2 regions of the Pseudomonas sp. SDO55104_S430 genome follow, and region 1 is predicted to be linked to the other one. Evidence: predicted binding sites of a transcription regulator. Region 1 holds the regulator's gene; the other holds the start of a gene.

Region 1 (13,440 bases):
CGCGCAGGTTGATGATGCCCAGCACGTAGCTTGGCGCACCCGGAACCGGAGCGATTTCGGTGTAGCGCAGGACTTCCTGAACACGCATCACGTTGATGCCGTAGGTTTCATTGTCCAGCTTGAAGGTCACCCATTGCAGGATCGGATCTTCGGAACCCTTTGCCGCCGTCGCCTTGTCATTCATAGCCTTTCCCCTCGAAAAACCGCTCTGGCGGTATGTGTACGGTGCTGCGGCATTCGAATGCCGTCGCCTGTTTGTCGTGCAGATTTCATTTCAATTTCTGGACCGGCTTGCTGCCGCCCATGTGCTTTGCCCCGCCGCTGGCGATCAACGCGGCCAGTTCGGAAACATCCAGCAGCGCGCACATGTGTTCGATCACTGTGCCGGCCAGCCACGGTCGTTGACCGCGATGGCTGCGCCATTTGATTTCATTCGGGTCCAGGCGCAACGAGCGGCTGACCTGGTGGACCGCCAGCCCCCATTCGTAGCCCTGGACCGAAATCACGTATTGCAGGCCCTGCTTGAAGTCGTCGCGATAGCGGTCCGGCATCACCCAGCGCGCGGTGTCGAGCACCTTCAGATTGCCGGCCTGGCTCGGCAGGATGCCCAGGAACCACTCCGGCTGACCGAACAGTGGCGTCAGGTCGTGACCGGCCAGCGGGTAGATCGAGCCCAGGCAGACCAGAGGCACCGCCAGGGTCAGACCTGCGACGTCGAACAGCAGGCATTCGAAAGGCTCGGCCGCCCAGCTCGGACGTCCATCGGTTTCCACCGGAGGCGGCGTATTGCTCGGCGGCAGGTGGACTTCGACCACCGGCGGGATCAGAGTTTGCGTCACCTCGATGACCGCTGGTTCCGGTACCTCGACGACGGGCTCCTGCGGCGGCGGAACCTCGACCGGTGGCGGCACCAGGGCTTTGAGCAACGGCGCGATGGTAGATATCGGGGCCATGACCGGCGGTGCAGCTTCCAGCACCGGAGCCTTCACCACCGGAGCTATCGGAGCCGGTGCAGCTGTAACTGTGGCTGCACGGGCATCACGGACCTGCTCTTCAAGCACCGCCGCCTGGAATTCGTCCAGCACGGTTTCAGATGCGGCCTCTTCGGGCAAAACCTCGACAGGCAGCACCAATTCCTCAGGCACATCCTCCAACAGGCTATCCAGATAAGACTGCAAAGCCAGTTGCGGACGCGACGTGATCTTCAACGGCCGGTTCATTGGCATGCCCCCAGACGGATCGGGTTCATCTCACGCCACCTGCGAAACAAGCTGCGCCGCCAGCAATTGCTTGAGCAGCGCACGGTAGGCGAGAACTCCACGGCTCTTGCCGTCGAATTGCGAAGGCGTCAGACCGGCACGGCTGGCGTCGCGCAAGCGCGTATCCACCGGGATGTAGCCCTGCCAGATCTCTTCAGGGAATTTGTCGCGCAACACCCGCAGCGTACCGAGGGACGCCTGGGTGCGGCGGTCGAACAGGGTCGGCACGATGGTGAACGGCAAGGTCTGCTTGCGCGAGCGATTGATCATCGTCAGCGTATTGACCATGCGCTCCAGGCCTTTGACGGCCAGGTGTTCGGTCTGCACCGGGATCACCAGCTGCTGGCTCGCCGCCAAGGCGTTGACCATCAGCACGCCGAGCAGCGGCGGGCTGTCGATGATCGCGTAATCGAAATCCTGCCACAGCTGCGCCAGGCTCTTGGCGATCACCAGGCCCAGGCCGCTCTGGCCCGGCGACTGACGTTCAAGGGTCGCCAGCGCCGTGCTCGATGGCAACAGCGAAATGCGTTCATCGCTGGTGGACAGCAGCAATTGCCCGGGCAGGCCCTGGGGCACGGTGCCCTTGTGCAGGAACAGGTCGTAGTTGCTGTGTTCCAGGCTGTCGGGGTCGTAACCGAAATAGCTGGTCATGGAGCCGTGGGGGTCGAGGTCGACCACGACCACGCGCTTGCCCGCCTCGGCCAGCAAACCGGCTAAAGCGATGGAGGAAGTGGTTTTACCGACACCACCCTTTTGATTGGCGACTGCCCAGACTCTCATTCGGAATGTTCCTCCCGGTCGAACGGATCGACCGAGAAATAGCTCAACGTGTTAATGCGGGTGACGGAGAATTGACGGAGCTCTCGCGTACCGGCGACTTGACCGGGGTCGGTGCAGTTTGTGTGCCAGCCCGCTTCAATGCCGCATCGGGAGTGGTATGAGCGGTACCTGTACCGGTCAGGCTGCGGCGTACGTCCAGGTTGCGCGACACCACCAGCACCACGCGCCGGTTGCGCGCCCGCCCCTCGGCCGTGGCGTTGTTAGCCACCGGCTGAAACTCGCCGTAACCCACCGACGCCAGACGACCGGGGTTGACTCCCTGCATCGCCAACATGCGCACGATGCTCGCCGAACGGGCCGACGACAGTTCCCAGTTGGTCGGGTACTGCGCGGTACGAATCGGCTGGTCGTCGGTGAAGCCTTCGACGTGGATCGGGTTGTCGAACGGCTTCAGGATCGCCGCGACCTTGTCGATGATGTTGAACGCGATGTCGCTGGGCATGGCATCGCCGCTGCCGAACAACAGGCTGGAATTGAGTTCGATCTCGACCCACAACTCGTTGCCGCGCACGGTCATCTGGTTGGAGCTGATCAGGTCACCGAACGCGGCGCTGATGTCATCGGCGATGCTCTTGAGCGGATCGCTGGCACCGGCAACCCCCGCGTCAACCTGATCGCTGTCCTTGACCAAAGGCTTGGCCGGGGTCACGGTCTTCGGTCGCTCATCACCGATGGGAATCGGCTTGAGGGCGCGATCGGTATCAGTGAATACACCGACCAACGCCTCGGAAATGATCTTGTACTTGCCCTCGTTGACCGAGGAAATGGAGTACATCACCACGAAAAATGCGAACAGCAAAGTGATGAAGTCGGCATAGGAAACCAGCCAACGCTCATGGTTTACATGCTCTTCATGCTGGCGACGACGGGCCATGAGGTTATTCCCTTAATCCATGAAGCCCTGAAGCTTCAACTCAATGGAGCGAGGGTTTTCACCTTCGGCGATCGACAGAATGCCTTCCAGCAACATTTCGCGATAACGCGACTGACGCAATGCGATGGATTTGAGTTTGGCGGCAATCGGCAGCAGCACCAGGTTGGCGCTGGCCACACCGTAGATGGTGGCAACGAAGGCCACGGCGATGCCATTGCCCAGTTGCGAAGGATCGCCGAGGTTGCCCATGACGTGAATCAGGCCCATCACCGCGCCGATGATCCCGATGGTCGGCGCGTAGCCGCCCATGCTCTCGAAGACCTTGGCCGCCTCGATGTCGCGGCTTTCCTGAGTGTAGAAATCCACTTCCAGAATGCTGCGGATGGCTTCCGGCTCGGCACCATCGACCAGCAGTTGCAGGCCCTTGCGCGAGTAGCTGTCAGGTTCGGTATCGGCCACGCCTTCAAGGCCCAGCAGGCCTTCCTTGCGGGCGGTCAGGCTCCAGTTGACGACGCGGTCGATACCGCCGGCCAGATCGACCCGCGGCGGAAACAGAATCCACGCCAGAATCTGCATGGCGCGCTTGAAGGCGCTCATCGGCGATTGCAGCAGCGCCGCGCCGATGGTCCCGCCCAATACGATCAATGCCGCCGGGCCGTTGGCCAGGGCGCCAAGGTGACCGCCTTCCAGGTAGTTGCCGCCGATGATGGCGACAAAGGCCATGATGATGCCGATAAGGCTGAGAACATCCATCAGATACAGGCCTCGACCAGGTGCTTGCCGATGTCGTCCAGGCTGTACACCGCGTCGGCGAGCTCGGCTTTGACGATGGCCATCGGCATGCCGTAGATCACGCAACTGGCCTCATCCTGGGCCCAGATCGAACTGCCGCCCTGCTTGAGCAGACGCGCGCCTTCGCGACCGTCGGCGCCCATGCCGGTCAGCACCACCGCCAGAACTTTGTCAACGTAGGATTTGGCTGCCGAACCGAAGGTGATGTCCACGCACGGCTTGTAGTTCAGACGCTCGTCGCCCGGCAGGATTTTCACCGCGCCACGGCCGTCGATCATCATTTGCTTGCCGCCAGGGGCCAGCAGCGCCAGGCCCGGACGCAGGATGTCGCCATCCTCGGCTTCCTTGACGGTGATGCGGCACAGCTTGTCCAGACGCTCGGCGAAAGCCTTGGTGAAGGCCGCCGGCATGTGCTGGATCAGCACGATCGGCGCCGGGAAGCTGGCCGGCAACTGGGTCAGGACCCGCTGCAGGGCAACCGGGCCGCCGGTGGAGGTACCGATGGCAACCAGTTTGTAGGCTTTGCGCTTGGGCGATGGCGATGCATGCGAGTGCGCAGGCGCCGGGGCAGGCGCTCGGGTCGGCACAGGTGACGGACGCGCAGGCGCGCTGCTGCCGTAGCTGCCAATGCTCGATGGCGCGGGCGCCGAGGTGGAAGTGTGCGAAGGGGCGGCCACTGGCGCCGGAGCACTGTAGCTGCTCAGGCGACGGTTACTGCGCGAGATGCTGTGGATCTTCTCGCACAGCAGTTGCTTGACCTTCTCGGGGTTGCGCGAGATGTCTTCGAAATTCTTCGGCAGGAAGTCCACCGCGCCGGCGTCCAGCGCATCCAGGGTTACCCGGGCGCCTTCGTGGGTCAGCGAGGAAAACATCAAGACCGGGGTCGGGCAGCGCTGCATGATATGCCGCACCGCCGTGATGCCATCCATCATCGGCATCTCGTAGTCCATGGTGATCACGTCCGGCTTGAGGGCCAGTGCCTGATCGATCGCCTCCTTTCCGTTGGTCGCCGTACCGACGACCTGGATATTGGAATCCGCTGAAAGAATTTCCGAGACGCGGCGGCGGAAAAACCCCGAATCATCCACCACCAGGACTTTAACTGCCATAAACACTCCGTTAGACGGAGCGAGGCTCTGTCGCCCCGCTCCACCAGAATCAAATACGCCGCGTGGCGTAACGCTTGAGCATGCTCGGTACATCGAGAATCAGCGCGATGCGACCGTCACCGGTGATGGTGGCGCCCGACATGCCCGGGGTTCCCTGGAGCATCTTGCCCAATGGCTTGATGACCACTTCTTCCTGGCCCACCAGTTGATCGACGACGAAGCCGATCCGCTGGGTGCCCACCGAAAGGATCACCACATGGCCCTCGCGCTGCTCTTCGTGAGCGGCGGAGCTGACCAGCCAGCGCTTGAGGTAGAACAATGGCAGCGCCTTGTCCCGCACGATCACCACTTCCTGGCCATCCACCACGTTGGTGGTCGAGAGGTCCAGGTGGAAGATTTCGTTGACGTTCACCAGCGGGAACGCGAACGCCTGGTTGCCGAGCATGACCATCAGCGTCGGCATGATTGCCAGGGTCAGCGGCACCTTGATGACGATCTTCGATCCCTGGCCCTTGGCCGAGAAGATGTTGATCGAGCCGTTGAGCTGGGAAATCTTGGTCTTCACCACGTCCATGCCCACGCCGCGGCCGGACACGTCGGAGATCTCGGTCTTGGTCGAGAAGCCCGGGGCGAAAATCAGGTTGTAGCACTCGGTGTCGCTCAGGCGCTCGGCCGCATCCTTGTCCATCACGCCACGTTTCACCGCGATGGAACGCAGGACGTTCGGGTCCATGCCCTTGCCGTCATCGGAGATCGACAACAGGATGTGGTCGCCTTCCTGCTCGGCGGCCAGGACCACCTTGCCGCCACGGGCCTTGCCCGAGGCTTCGCGTTCTTCCGGCGACTCGATGCCGTGGTCGACCGCGTTGCGCACCAAGTGCACCAGCGGATCGGCCAGGGCCTCGACCAGGTTTTTGTCCAGGTCGGTGTCTTCGCCGACCAGTTCCAGGTTGATCTCTTTCTTGAGCTGGCGAGCCAGGTCGCGAACCAGACGCGGGAAGCGCCCGAAGACCTTCTTTATCGGTTGCATCCGGGTCTTCATGACCGCGGTCTGCAGGTCCGCGGTGACCACGTCGAGGTTCGACACAGCCTTGGACATGGCTTCGTCGCCGCTGTTGAGGCCCAGGCGGACCAGGCGGTTACGCACCAGCACCAGCTCGCCGACCATGTTCATGATCTCGTCCAGACGCGCGGTGTCGACCCGCACGGTGGTCTCGGCTTCGCTGGCCGGCTTTTCAGGCGGTGGCGAGGCCGGGGCACGGGCTGGCGCCGGTGCGGCAGCGGCTGCTGGTGCAGGCGTTTCGGCTTTCGGCTCGGGCGCCTTGGCCGCAGGTTTCGGCGCTGCTGCCTTGGCTGCAGGCGTTGCCGCGGGAGCGCTGGTAGCAGCAGTAGCGGTGCCGGCTTTCGCCGCCACGTCGGTGAACTTGCCCTTGCCGTGCAAATCGTCGAGCAGTGCTTCGAATTCGTGATCGGTGATCAGGTCGCTACCGGCCGCCGCAGCGGTGGGCGCAGCAGGCGGCGTCGCCGAAGCGATGGCCGATTCCAGTGCTTCAACGGCAAAGTTGCCCTTGCCGTGCAGCTGATCGAGCAGTGCTTCGAACTCGTCATCGGTAATGTCGGAGCTGTCGCCTTCGGCTTTCGGCTCCTGGGGCGCGGCAGGCGTCGCTGGCAAGGAATTGACGGCGAACTGGCCTTTGCCGTGCAGTTGGTCGAGCAACGACTCGAACTCGGCATCGGTGATTTCGTCGCTGGCCGCTTCATCACCGGCGGCAGTCGGGGCAGGCGCTGGAGCAGCCGGCGCCTCGGCCTGCGCCTTGACAGCGTTGAGCGAGTCCAGCAGCTGTTCGAATTCACTGTCGGTGATGTCGGCCGATTCGCTTTCGGCGACAGGTTCTTCAACCACATCGGCTACAGGTGCAGCAGCGGCCTCGTCAGCGCTTTGCGGTTCGGCAAGGCGCGACAGGGCAGCGAGCAATTCGGGTGTGGCAGCCGTGATCGGGCTGCGGTCACGGACTTCGCCGAACATGCTGTTCACCGAGTCCAGTGCTTCGAGAACCACGTCCATCAGTTCCGAGTCGACGCGACGCTCACCCTTGCGCAGGATGTCGAACACGTTCTCGGCGATGTGACAGCACTCCACCAGCTCGTTGAGCTGAAGGAAGCCGGCGCCCCCTTTTACAGTGTGAAAACCGCGAAAAATTGCATTGAGCAGGTCCGCATCGTCCGGCCGGCTTTCCAGCTCGACCAGTTGCTCGGACAGTTGCTCTAGAATCTCGCCGGCCTCAACCAGGAAATCCTGAAGGATCTCTTCATCGGCGCCGAAGCTCATTAATGGTGTGCTCCTAACAGAACAGGTCTAAAAAAGAACCTAAAAACCAAGGCTGGATAACAAGTCGTCCACATCATCCTGACCGGATACAACGTCTTCTCTTTTATCGGCATGAATCTGCGGACCTTCACCCTGAGAGAGATGTTTTTGTGGATCTTTTTCTGCAAGCATCGCCGCACGGTCATGTTCGATACCCGCAAAGCGGTCTACCTGGCTGGCCATGAGCACGAGCTTGAGCAGGTTGCTTTCTACTTCGGTGACCAGTTGAGTCACACGTTTGATCACCTGGCCCGTGAGGTCCTGGTAATCCTGAGCCAGCAGAATGTCGTTGAGATTGCTCGACACCGTGCGGCCGTCTTCGCTGCTGCGCGCCAGGAAAGCGTCGACGCGCCGCGCCAGCTCGCGGAACTCTTCAGCCCCGACTTCGCGGCGCATGAAACGTCCCCAGTCCGTGCTCAGCACCTGGGCCTCTTCGCTCAGGCGGTTGACCACGGGCGTGGCGTTTTCAACAAGGTCCATGGTGCGATTGGCCGCGGCTTCGGTCAGCTTGACCACATACCCCAGACGCTCGGTGGCGTCGGTGATCTGCGACACTTCCTCGGCCTGCGGCATGTGCGGGTCGATCTGGAAATTGACGATCGCGCTGTGCAGCTCGCGGGTGAGCTTGCCCACTTCCTGATACAGGCCGCGGTCACGGGTCTGATTGAGCTCATGGATCAATTGCACAGCATCGCCGAATCGGCCTTTTTCAAGGCTCGCGACCAGTTCGACGGCGTGTTTTTTCAGGGTCGATTCAAAATCGCCCTGCGAAGATTCGTTATGTCCCATAGCTTCCCCGTGACGCCGATCAACCGATGCGTTCGAAAATCTTCTCGATTTTTTCTTTCAGCGCCTGAGCGGTGAAGGGTTTGACGACATAGCCGTTAACGCCGGCCTGGGCGGCTTCGATGATCTGCTCGCGCTTGGCTTCGGCAGTCACCATCAGTACCGGCAGGTGCTTGAGTTTTTCATCGGCGCGCACGTGGCGCAGCAGATCGATACCGGTCATGCCGGGCATGTTCCAGTCAGTCACCAGAAAGTCGATGCTCCCGCTGTTGAGGACCGGAATGGCGGTAGTGCCATCGTCGGCCTCGACCGTGTTGGTGAACCCAAGGTCACGCAACAGGTTTTTAATGATCCGCCGCATCGTTGAGAAGTCATCAACGATGAGGATTTTCATGTTCTTGTCCAATTCGACCTCCAAGCAGACTTAAACGCGCCCAGCACCTGGACGCGCCATTTCAATCAATCTGGCAAACACTCGATGACTGTCGGGGATACAACGGATCGAGACCGGCGAGGTTCATCACCCCACCAGCCAACTCGCAGTGCCCCCACACTGCCTTCAGCGCGCTCGCCACTCTCCTAAACGCCCCCGCAAACGGGCCGCGCACTGGCTGTGTAACTGGCTGACCCGAGACTCGCTGACTCCCAGGACTTCTCCGATTTCCTTGAGATTCAACTCTTCGTCGTAGTACAGCGCCAACACCAGTCGCTCACGCTCCGGCAAATTGGCAATCGCATCCGCCAGCGCCGCCTGGAAGCGTTCATCTTCCAGATCGCGTGACGGCTCGAGATGAGCACTGGCGCCATCCTCGTGCAGCCCTTCGTGTTCGCCGTCCTGCAACAGGTCGTCGAAACTGAATAAACGGCTACCCAGGGTGTCGTTCAGAATTGCGTAGTAATCATCGAGACTCAACTGGAGTTCGGCAGCAACCTCGTGATCTTTAGCGTCACGTCCGGTTTTAGCTTCAATCGCGCGAATGGCATCGCTGACCATCCGGGTATTGCGATGGACCGAACGTGGTGCCCAGTCCCCTTTGCGTACCTCGTCGAGCATGGCCCCGCGGATGCGGATGCCGGCGTAGGTTTCGAAACTCGCGCCCTTGCTGGCGTCGTATTTGGTCGAAACTTCAAGCAGGCCGATCATGCCGGCCTGGATCAGGTCTTCGACCTGCACACTGGCCGGCAAACGCGCCAGCAAGTGGTAGGCAATGCGTTTGACCAGTGGCGCGTAACGCTCGATCAGCTCGTACTGCGCGTCACGCGCCGACTTTTTGTAAAGGTTGTAGCCGCTGGCTGTCATAGCACGGGTCCTGCCGTTTGTTGCACGAGGCGCTCGACGAAAAACTCCAGATGGCCACGTGGGTTCGCAGGCAGCGGCCAGGTATCGACCTTCTGCGCGATGGCCTTGAACGCCAGCGAACACTTGGAACGCGGGAAAGCTTCGTAGACCGCGCGCTGCTTCTGCACGGCCTTGCGCACGCTTTCGTCGTACGGCACGGCGCCGACGTATTGCAGGGCGACGTCGAGGAAACGGTCGGTCACCTTGGTCAGCTTGGCGAACAGGTTGCGCCCTTCCTGCGGGCTCTGGGCCATGTTGGCCAGCACGCGGAAACGGTTCATGCCGTAGTCGCGGTTAAGCAGCTTGATCAGGGCGTAGGCGTCGGTGATGGAGGTCGGCTCGTCGCAGACCACCAGCAACACTTCCTGTGCGGCGCGCACAAAACTGACTACCGAGTCACCGATACCCGCAGCGGTGTCGATCACCAGCACATCGAGGTTGTCGCCGATGTCGCTGAAAGCCTGGATCAGGCCGGCGTGTTGGGCCGGGCTCAGATGGACCATGCTCTGGGTCCCGGACGCAGCCGGAACGATGCGGATGCCGCCAGGCCCCTGCAACAGGACGTCGCGCAGCTCGCAGCGGCCTTCGATCACGTCGGCCAGGGTACGTTTGGGGGTCAGGCCCAGCAGAACGTCGACGTTCGCCAGCCCCAGGTCGGCGTCGAGCAACATGACACGACGGCCAAGCTCTGCCAAAGCCAGGGACAAGTTCACTGACACGTTAGTTTTCCCGACGCCACCTTTGCCGCCGGTCACCGCGATCACCTGTACGGGATGCATGCTGCCCATGTTATTTCTTTACCTTGTCTTGCATAGACGGAGGCCACATTACTGGCTGCGCGTTCACAACCGGAACAATGCGTGGCAGACCATCGATGTAGGTACAAAAACTATTCATTTTTACCTCAGCCTACCTGCTTGGTCGGGCTGTGGTAGATATCAGCGAACATGTCGGCCATGGCTTCTTCGCTGGGCTCTTCCTGCATTTGCACGCTGACGGCGCGACTGACCAGTTGATGACGGCGCGGCAGATGCAAATCATCCGGAATCCGCGGGCCATCGGTCAGGTAGGCCACCGGCAATTCATGGCTGATGGCAAGGCTCAACACCTCGCCCAGACTGGCGGTTTCATCCAGTTTAGTCAGGATGCAGCCCGCCAGCCCGCAGCGCTTGTAACTGTGGTAGGCAGCCGTTAGAACCTGCTTCTGGCTGGTGGTTGCCAGAACCAGATAATTTTTCGACCGAATGCCGCGTCCGGCCAGGCTTTCAAGCTGCATGCGCAGCGCTGGATCGCTGGCCTGAAGGCCTGCGGTGTCGATCAGCACCACGCGCTTGCGCAGCAGTGGATCCAGCGCCTGAACCAGCGATTGACCCGGATCGACGTGGGTTACCGACACGTTGAGAATCCGACCGAGGGTCTTCAACTGCTCCTGGGCACCGATACGATAGCTGTCCATGCTCACCAGCGCGATGTTCTGCGCGCCGTACTTGAGTACGTAGCGGGCAGCCAGCTTGGCCAGGGTGGTGGTCTTGCCCATGCCGGCAGGGCCGACCATGGCAATCACTCCGCCCTCTTCCAGCGGCTCGATTTCCGGTGTGGCGATCATGCGTGCCAGATGCGCCAGCAACATGCGCCAGGCCTGACGGGGTTCTTCGATGTCGGTGATCATCGCCAGCAGGTCGCGGGAAAGCGGACCGGAGAGGCCGATGCGTTGCAGGCGGCGCCACAGGTTGGCCTGATCCGGACGGCGGCCTTGCAGCTGATTCCACGCCAGCGAACCCAGTTGTACTTCCAGCAGCTCGCGCAGACCGTTGAGTTCCGAACGCATCGAGTCGAATGCACGCTGGTCGATCGCCGGCGCCGCGGCAGGCGCAGGCGCCGCACGACGTGGCTCGGCATAGGTCGGCTCGATCAGCGGCTCTGCCGCAGTCAGCGGCAGACCGGCGAACAATTGGCGATTGACCGCATTGTCGCTCTCGCCTTCGCTGCGCAGGCTCAATTCGGCCTGGGCGGTGACGATCCGCGACTGGGTCTTGCGCAGCTCGTCTTCGAGTTCCATGTTCGGAACCCGAGGAGCCAGCGCCGACAGCTTGTAATCCAGGGCAGCTGTCAGCTCGACACCACCGGCAATCCGGCGGTTGCCGATAATGGCGGCTTCAGCGCCCAGCTCATCACGAACCAGCTTCATGGCCTGACGCATATCGGCGGCGAAAAAACGCTTAACTTGCATGAATCACTACCCTCAGCCGTTGGGCCCTACTGTCGCAACGATGGTCACTTGCTTGTTGTCCGGAATTTCCTGGTAGGCCAATACATGGATGCCCGGCACTGCCAGCCGGCCAAAACGCGAGAGCATCGCGCGAACCGGACCGGCCACCAGCAGAATCACCGGCTGACCTTGCATCTCCTGCCGCTGTGCTGCTTCGATCAACGAACGTTGCAGCTTCTCAGCCATGCTTGGCTCAAGCAGAACGCCCTCTTCCGAGCCTTGTCCTGCCTTCTGCAGACTATTGAGCAAAATCTGTTCCAACCTTGGCTCCAGCGTGATCACTGGCAGCTCCGAGTCAGTGCCTACAATGCTTTGCACGATTGCGCGGGATACGCCGACGCGAACCGCGGCCACCAATGCGGCGGTATCTTGACTCTTGGAAGCGTTGTTCGCGATGGCTTCGGCGATGCTGCGAATGTCGCGAACCGGCACCTGTTCGGCCAGCAACGCCTGCAGAACCTTGAGCAGTTGCGACAGCGACAACACGCCCGGTACCAGTTCTTCGGCCAGTTTCGGCGAATTTTTCGCCAGCAGTTGCATCAACTGCTGCACTTCCTCGTGGCCAATCAGCTCGCTGGAGTGTTTGTACAGAATCTGGTTCAGGTGAGTCGCCACTACCGTACTGGCATCGACCACGGTGTAGCCCAGCGATTGCGCCTGGGCACGCTGGCTGATTTCGATCCACACCGCCTCCAGCCCGAAAGCCGGATCTTTGGCGGTGATGCCGTTGAGCGTGCCGTAGACCTGCCCCGGGTTGATCGCCAGTTCGCGATCCGGATAGATCTCGGCTTCGGCCAGAATCACCCCCATCAGGGTCAAGCGATAGGCGCTTGGCGCCAGGTCGAGGTTGTCGCGAATGTGCACGGTCGGCATCAGGAAGCCCAGGTCCTGGGACAGCTTCTTGCGCACGCCCTTGATCCGCGCCAGCAACTGACCACCCTGATTGCGGTCCACCAGCGGAATCAGGCGGTAGCCCACTTCCAGGCCGATCATGTCGATCGGCGTCACGTCATCCCAGCCCAGCTCCTTGGTTTCCTGGGCGCGGGCCGGCGATGGCAGCAGTTCCTGCTGACGCTTGACCTCTTCCAGCGCCTGCACCTTGACCTGGTTCTGCTTTTTCCAGAACAGGTAAGCGCCGCCGGCCGCCAGGGCCGCCATGCTGAGGAAGGAGATGTGCGGCATGCCGGGCACCAGGCCCATCACTGCCATCAAACCCGCCGCCACGGCCAACGCCTTGGGCGAGGCGAACATCTGACGATTGATCTGTTTGCCCATGTCTTCCGATCCGGAAGCACGGGTCACCATGATGGCTGCTGCTGTAGATAACAACAGTGATGGCAATTGCGCCACCAAACCGTCACCAATGGTCAAAAGCGCGTACACCCTGCCGGCGTCACCGAAGGTCATGTTGTGCTGGAAGATACCGACCGCCATACCGCCGATCAGGTTGATGAACAGAATCAGCAGGCCGGCGATGGCGTCACCGCGAACGAATTTGCTGGCACCGTCCATGGAGCCATAGAACTCGGCTTCCTGGGCGACTTCAGCACGACGGGCCTTGGCCTGGTTCTGATCGATGAGACCTGCGTTGAGGTCGGCGTCGATCGCCATCTGTTTGCCGGGCATCGCATCGAGGGTGAAACGCGCGCTCACCTCGGAAATACGCCCGGCACCCTTGGTCACCACGACGAAGTTGATGATCATCAGGATCGCGAAGACCACGATACCGACCACGTAGTTACCGCCGATCACCACTTCACCGAAGGCCTGGATCACCTTACCGGCGGCGGCGTGACCGTCTTGG
Region 2 (5,546 bases), on a different contig from region 1:
TCCAAGAAGGTCAAAATCAAAAGCATCTGGGTATTGCGAACCAAGTTCGCATTTCAAAATCAAAAAGCATCTTGGGCAGGAGAATTTCCAAAAATTAAAACTTATGTAATAGCCATTTTTAGGTGATTTACTATCTTATGCGTATGTTAATACGGAGAATTAAAAGACGCCGTTTTTTACCTATTTCTGTTAACGCACTAAAAAAGTGCATTGAGTTTTTTATAGGTTTTTAGGTCATTTTTTTGAGTTTTCAATTTCTTGGACAGTCGTTTTTTTGCTTAAATTCAATGAAAAACGTTGTCAATAGCAAAGTAAAAATAAATTTAAGGTCGAACCTTATTAGTCAAATAGGGTTAGACCTTAATCAACGCAATCATCTGCTCATTTTTCAAACTTGAACAAGTTCAAGCTCTCAAAATGACCTTGCTTACCTATACTTATGATTTACACCGCTTTCAGCGATTAACATTCCAACGATACGAGCCACCCAAGTAATTACCAGAAGACCAACGACTATAAAGAACAAAGTCCACATCCCTTTGAAAGCACTGGCTAACAATGCAAATGGCACTACTGCTCCCCCAAGTAATACCATGCCAAGAATTGCCCAAAAACCACCCCACAGGAACCACGTTGTCAAAAGGCTGATGAGAAAGCTCAGGAGACCGAAAACATATGAGAATATGTATATAGTTGTGCCAGTAAAAACCCTAAGCCTTTTGAATATTGAAAGCGGCAACAGCACAAACAAAATCAACCCTATGCATATCCATCCTATTGATATTAACGGCGGAATTATTTGTTCGTAAGCTCTGGTAATACCTGCAAAAAACAAGAACGGTAATGCCAGCAGTCCTAGAAAAATGGCAACCCCGAACGCAATGCTCCCAGCCTTTGATAGAAATCCCATACAACCTCCTGTTGGCAAAACGCCATTCTCAATCCAATCGGGAGCAAAAATCCATTGCTAATAATTGTGTGGAATACCCCCCTACCATTCGAGTCGGGGCATATCGTGATTTCCCGGGCCAAGGAACGCGTGCGTTTTCCGGCGCGCTTTCAGCTGGTGGCGGCGATGAATCCGTGTCCCTGTGGATATCTTGGTGAGCCGACTGGCCGCTGTTCATGTACGCCGGACATGGTGCAACGCTATCGGAACAAGCTGTCGGGACCGCTGCTGGATCGCATCGATCTGCACCTTACGGTGGCCCGGGAAGCTACAGCGCTGAACCCTACGCCCAAGCCCGGAGATGACAGCAACAATGCGTCTGCGCTGGTCGCTGACGCTCGAGAGCGCCAGCAGAAACGCCAGCGCTGTGCGAATGCCTTTCTCGATTTGCCGGGGTTGAAGCGGTACTGCAAGTTATCCACAGCGGATGAGCATTGGTTGGAAACTGCCTGTGAGCGGTTGACCCTGTCGCTGCGTTCGGCGCATCGATTGCTCAAGGTGGCGCGCACGCTGGCGGATCTGGAGCGGGTGGATGAGATCAGCCGGGAGCATCTGGCCGAGGCATTGCAGTATCGGCCGGCGACTCAGTAAGGCTGAAAATTGAGTCGCCCCATCGCGAGCAGGCTCGCTCCCACAATGGATCGCCTGACACCGGACTAATGTGGGAGCGGGCTTGCTCGCGAAAGCGGTGTGTCAGCCAACACAATAGTGACTGACACGCCCTCTTCGCGAGCAAGCCCGCTCCCACAGGTTCAGTGCGGTGCCTGCGCCTTACCGAAACCGATCAACCTCAGCCCGCAGATCCGCCGCCAGCTTCTCCAGTTCCTTGGCCGTCACCGCCAGATTCGACACCACTTCACGTTGCTCGCTGTTGGCCAGCGCAATGCTTTGCAGGTTGCTGCTGAGCAAGGTCGCGGTGCTGCTCTGTTCCTGGGTCGCGGTGGTGATTGCGGCGAACTGCTGACCGGCCGAGCGGCTTTGCTCGTCGATGCGTGCCAGCGCGGCAGCGACGTTGGCGTTGCGCGACAAGCCTTCCTGCATCAGCACGTTGCCCTGCTCCATGGTGCTGATGGCGTTGCCGGTCTCCTGCTGGATGCTGTGGATCATGCCGGAGATTTCATCGGTGGCTTCACGGGTGCGCGAAGCCAGGTTACGCACCTCATCAGCCACCACCGCAAATCCACGACCCTGCTCACCGGCACGGGCCGCTTCGATGGCGGCGTTGAGCGCCAGCAGGTTGGTCTGCTCGGCAATCGAGGTGATCACCCCGACGATGCCGCCGATTTCCTGGGAACGCTGGCCGAGGGTATTGATCACCGTTGCCGTGCTGTTCAGAGCGCCGGCAATTTGTTCCAGCGACGAAGACGCCTCGTCCATGGAGGTACGACCGATCTGTGTTTGTTGGGCGTTTTCCTGGGCCAGACGCTGGGTGCTGCCCATGTTGTCGGCGATGTTCAGCGAGGTCGCGCTGAACTCTTCCACAGCGCCGGCCATGCTGGTGATTTCCCCCGACTGCTGTTCCATCCCTTCATAGGCACCGCCGGACAAACCGGACAAGGCCTGGGCACGGCTGTTGACCTCCAGCGAAGCACTACGGATGTGCTGGACCATGGTCGACAGCGCCTGGCTCATCTGGTTGAAAGCACGGGACAGCTGGCCGATCTCGTCATTGCTCGATACATTCAGACGCACACTCAGATCCCCTGCGCCCAGGGCTTCAGCCTGACGCACCAGATCCCCCAGCGGCGCGAGTTTGCTGCGCAACAGCCAGACCGCCGCACCGACCGCCAGCAACATCGCCAGCAAGCTACCAATGGCCAGACGAATACCGACGCTCCAGGTCACGGCGCTGATTTCGCTCTTCGGCATGCTCGCCACTACCGACCACGGCCCGTCCGCAAACGGCACCACGATGCTGTAGAAGTCTTCGGCCTTGTCGCTCCAGAACTCGCCCTTGCCCGGGGTTTTCGCCAGTTCTACTACGGTCGGGACCGCCTGATCCAGCGCCTCGACACCGGCAATCGGCACCAGCCACTTGCCCTGTTCGTCGAGCAAAGACAGAGAGCCGGTCTGACCGATGCGGAAGCGCTTGAGGTTTTCGAACTGGGCCTTCTGCGCGTCGGTGTAATCGAAACCGACGTACAGCACCGCAATCACCTTGCCGCTGCTGTCCCGAACCGGGGTGTACTGCGACATGTAAAAGCGTTCAAACAGCAGCGAACGTCCCACGAAACTTTGCCCCGCCATCAGGCGCGCGTAGGCCGGGTTTGCGTGATCCAGCACGGTGCCAATGGCACGGCTGCCGTCCTGCTTGCTGACGTTGGTGCTGACCCGAATGAAATCCTCGCCGCTGCGCACGAACACCGTGGCCACGCCCGCAGTCATCTGCTTGAACTGGTCCACTTCCTTGAAGTTGTTGTTGAGCACTTCACTGCCCAGGTGCAGACCCGGCGTCTGCACGCCCGCCACGGTCACCGGCTGATCCGGATGCACACTCAGACCTTCACCGAAGCGCTTCTCGAACAACCCGGCCAGACGCTGGGTGCTTTCACGCAAGGTGGCGTGGAAGGTGGTCAATTGGTCGGCCAGCAACCGGGCCTCACTGGCCAGGTGTTCTTCGCGGGTGGCGAGGTTGGCGGAGTCCAGCGAACGCAGGGCGAACAAGGTACTGCCGGTGATGACGACCGCCAGAATCACAGCGAGGGCAACGCCCAGCTGTGAGGCGATCCGGGCACGGGGATGAGACATGACTGCTCCTGGCCGAGCAACCGGATCATCCTGATCTCGATAGACGCTCAGCAAAATTTCTAATAATTGGGGGTGGCGCGTCGGACCTGCACGAGGGTCCCACAAGCAGATTTTCGGCGGCGCGCGGGAATACTTGAGTGATTAATAGGGATATGGCTCGAACGTTTCAGCCAAGACGTACGACATCAGGCAATTCCATGGCCCGGACCTCGTTTTGCAGGAAGTCGCTGAGCCTTCGCATGCGCTCGCCACCCGGACGGGTTTTCGGCCAGACCAGATAATATTTCTCACCACTGGCGACTGCCGTCGGCCAAGGCAAGCTCAAGCGACCTTGCGCCACGTCCTCAGCGACCATCAGCAGATCACCCATGGAGACGCCATAACCCCGCGCGGCGGCGATCATGCCCAACTCCAGCGTATCGAACACCTGTCCACCCTTGAGCGACACCTGTTCAGCCATGCCCATGCGTTCCAGCCAGTTGCGCCAGTCACGCCGGTCCGGTGTGGGGTGTAGCAGTTCGGTGTTGGCCAGGCGCTCGGCATCCCAAGGCGGATCGACCGGCAAATTCGGCGCCCCCACCGGAATCAATTCCTCAGGGAACAGGTAACTGGCCTCCCAGTCCGGCGGGAAATGGCCATTGCTCAGCAACACCGCGCAATCAAACGGTTCTTCGTTGAAGTCCACCGAATCGATGTCCATCCAGGCGCTGGTCAACTGCACTTCATTGCCCGGCTGCAAATGACGGAAGCGACTCAGGCGCGCCAGCAACCAGCGCATGGTCAGGGTCGACGGCGCTTTCATGCGCAGGATGTCGTCTTCGGCGCGCAAGGTATTACAGGCGCGCTCCAGTGCCGTGAAGCCTTCGCGGATCCCCGGCAACAGCAGGCGGGCCGACTCGGTGAGCTGCAGGTGACGACCGCTGCGGTGAAACAGGCGGCAGGCGAAATGCTCTTCGAGGGTGCGGATATGCCGGCTGACTGCGCTCTGGGTAATCGACAATTCCTCCGCGGCGCGTGTGAAAGAACTATGTCGCGCCGCCGCTTCAAATGCGCGCAGGGCATACAAGGGCGGAAGACGACGGGACATCAGGAAAGCTCCTACAAAGGGAATCGCTTACCCTAACAGAATCTTCCTTGCATGAGTTTGACTCATGCCATCCATCCTTTTTATCCCTTTGTGCAAAGCCCGCAGAGCGCAGAGAATCGATCCTTTCCTGTCCACTTTTACTCTCGAGCGTGATGACCATGCAGCATCCAGCACGTACTGAACTCTGGGCCATATTGCGGTTGTCGGGGCCGCTGATCGCCTCGCAGTTGGCGCACATGCTGATGGTCCTCACCGACACCCTGATGATGGCGCGCCTGAGCCCCGAAGCGCTGGCCGGCGGTTCGCTGGGTGCGGCTAGCTATTCGTTCGTGTCGATTTTCTGCATCGGCGTGATTGCCGCGGTCGGCACCCTGGTGGCGATCCGTCAGGGCGCGGGGGATATTCTCGGCGCGGCACGGCTGACCCAGGCAGGTGTCTGGCTGGCGTGGTTGATGGCGATTGGTGGCGGGCTGCTGCTTTGGAACCTCAAACCGGTGCTGCTGCTGTTCGGCCAGACGCCGACCAACGTCGAGGCGGCCGGGCAATTTCTGGTGTTCCTGCCCTTCGCCCTGCCCGGATACCTTACCTTCATGGCCCTGCGCGGTTTCACCAGCGCCATCGGCCGGGCTACGCCGGTGATGGTCATCAGCCTGGGCGGCACGGTGGCCAACTTCCTGCTCAACTACGCGTTGATCACCGGGATGTTCGGCCTGCCGAAACTGGGCCTGATGGGCATCGGTCTGGTTACCGCGATTGTCGCCA

Evidence for each region. Region 1 encodes FliA, which starts transcription of late flagellar genes. Its sites were predicted from a motif close to CTAAAGTTTNNNNNNNNNNNGCCGNTAA; they were not measured.
Region 2: ACW9JE_RS27530 (methyl-accepting chemotaxis protein) is a predicted target of FliA. The motif match lies at 3,808-3,835, and genes of this name have one in related genera.

Annotation. Positions count from the first base shown of each region.
Region 1 covers NZ_JBSVXG010000104.1:479-13,918, reverse strand. Annotated here, with positions in the region: gene ACW9JE_RS18245 (chemotaxis protein CheW) at 1-184, opposite strand, end outside; gene ACW9JE_RS18240 (CheW domain-containing protein) at 270-1,220, opposite strand; gene ACW9JE_RS18235 (ParA family protein) at 1,251-2,039, opposite strand; gene motD (flagellar motor protein MotD) at 2,083-2,973, opposite strand; gene ACW9JE_RS18225 (flagellar motor protein) at 2,986-3,726, opposite strand; gene ACW9JE_RS18220 (protein-glutamate methylesterase/protein-glutamine glutaminase) at 3,726-4,874, opposite strand; gene ACW9JE_RS18215 (chemotaxis protein CheA) at 4,924-7,203, opposite strand; gene ACW9JE_RS18210 (protein phosphatase CheZ) at 7,243-8,031, opposite strand; gene ACW9JE_RS18205 (chemotaxis response regulator CheY) at 8,051-8,422, opposite strand; gene fliA (RNA polymerase sigma factor FliA) at 8,588-9,328, opposite strand; gene fleN (flagellar synthesis regulator FleN) at 9,325-10,155, opposite strand; gene flhF (flagellar biosynthesis protein FlhF) at 10,272-11,597, opposite strand; gene flhA (flagellar biosynthesis protein FlhA) at 11,610-13,440, opposite strand, start outside.
Region 2 covers NZ_JBSVXG010000282.1:47-5,592, forward strand. Annotated here, with positions in the region: gene ACW9JE_RS27520 (hypothetical protein) at 428-910, opposite strand; partial or broken gene ACW9JE_RS27525 (ATP-binding protein) at 995-1,540, shown strand; gene ACW9JE_RS27530 (methyl-accepting chemotaxis protein) at 1,721-3,697, opposite strand; gene ACW9JE_RS27535 (LysR substrate-binding domain-containing protein) at 3,864-4,784, opposite strand; gene ACW9JE_RS27540 (NorM family multidrug efflux MATE transporter) at 4,943-5,546, shown strand, end outside.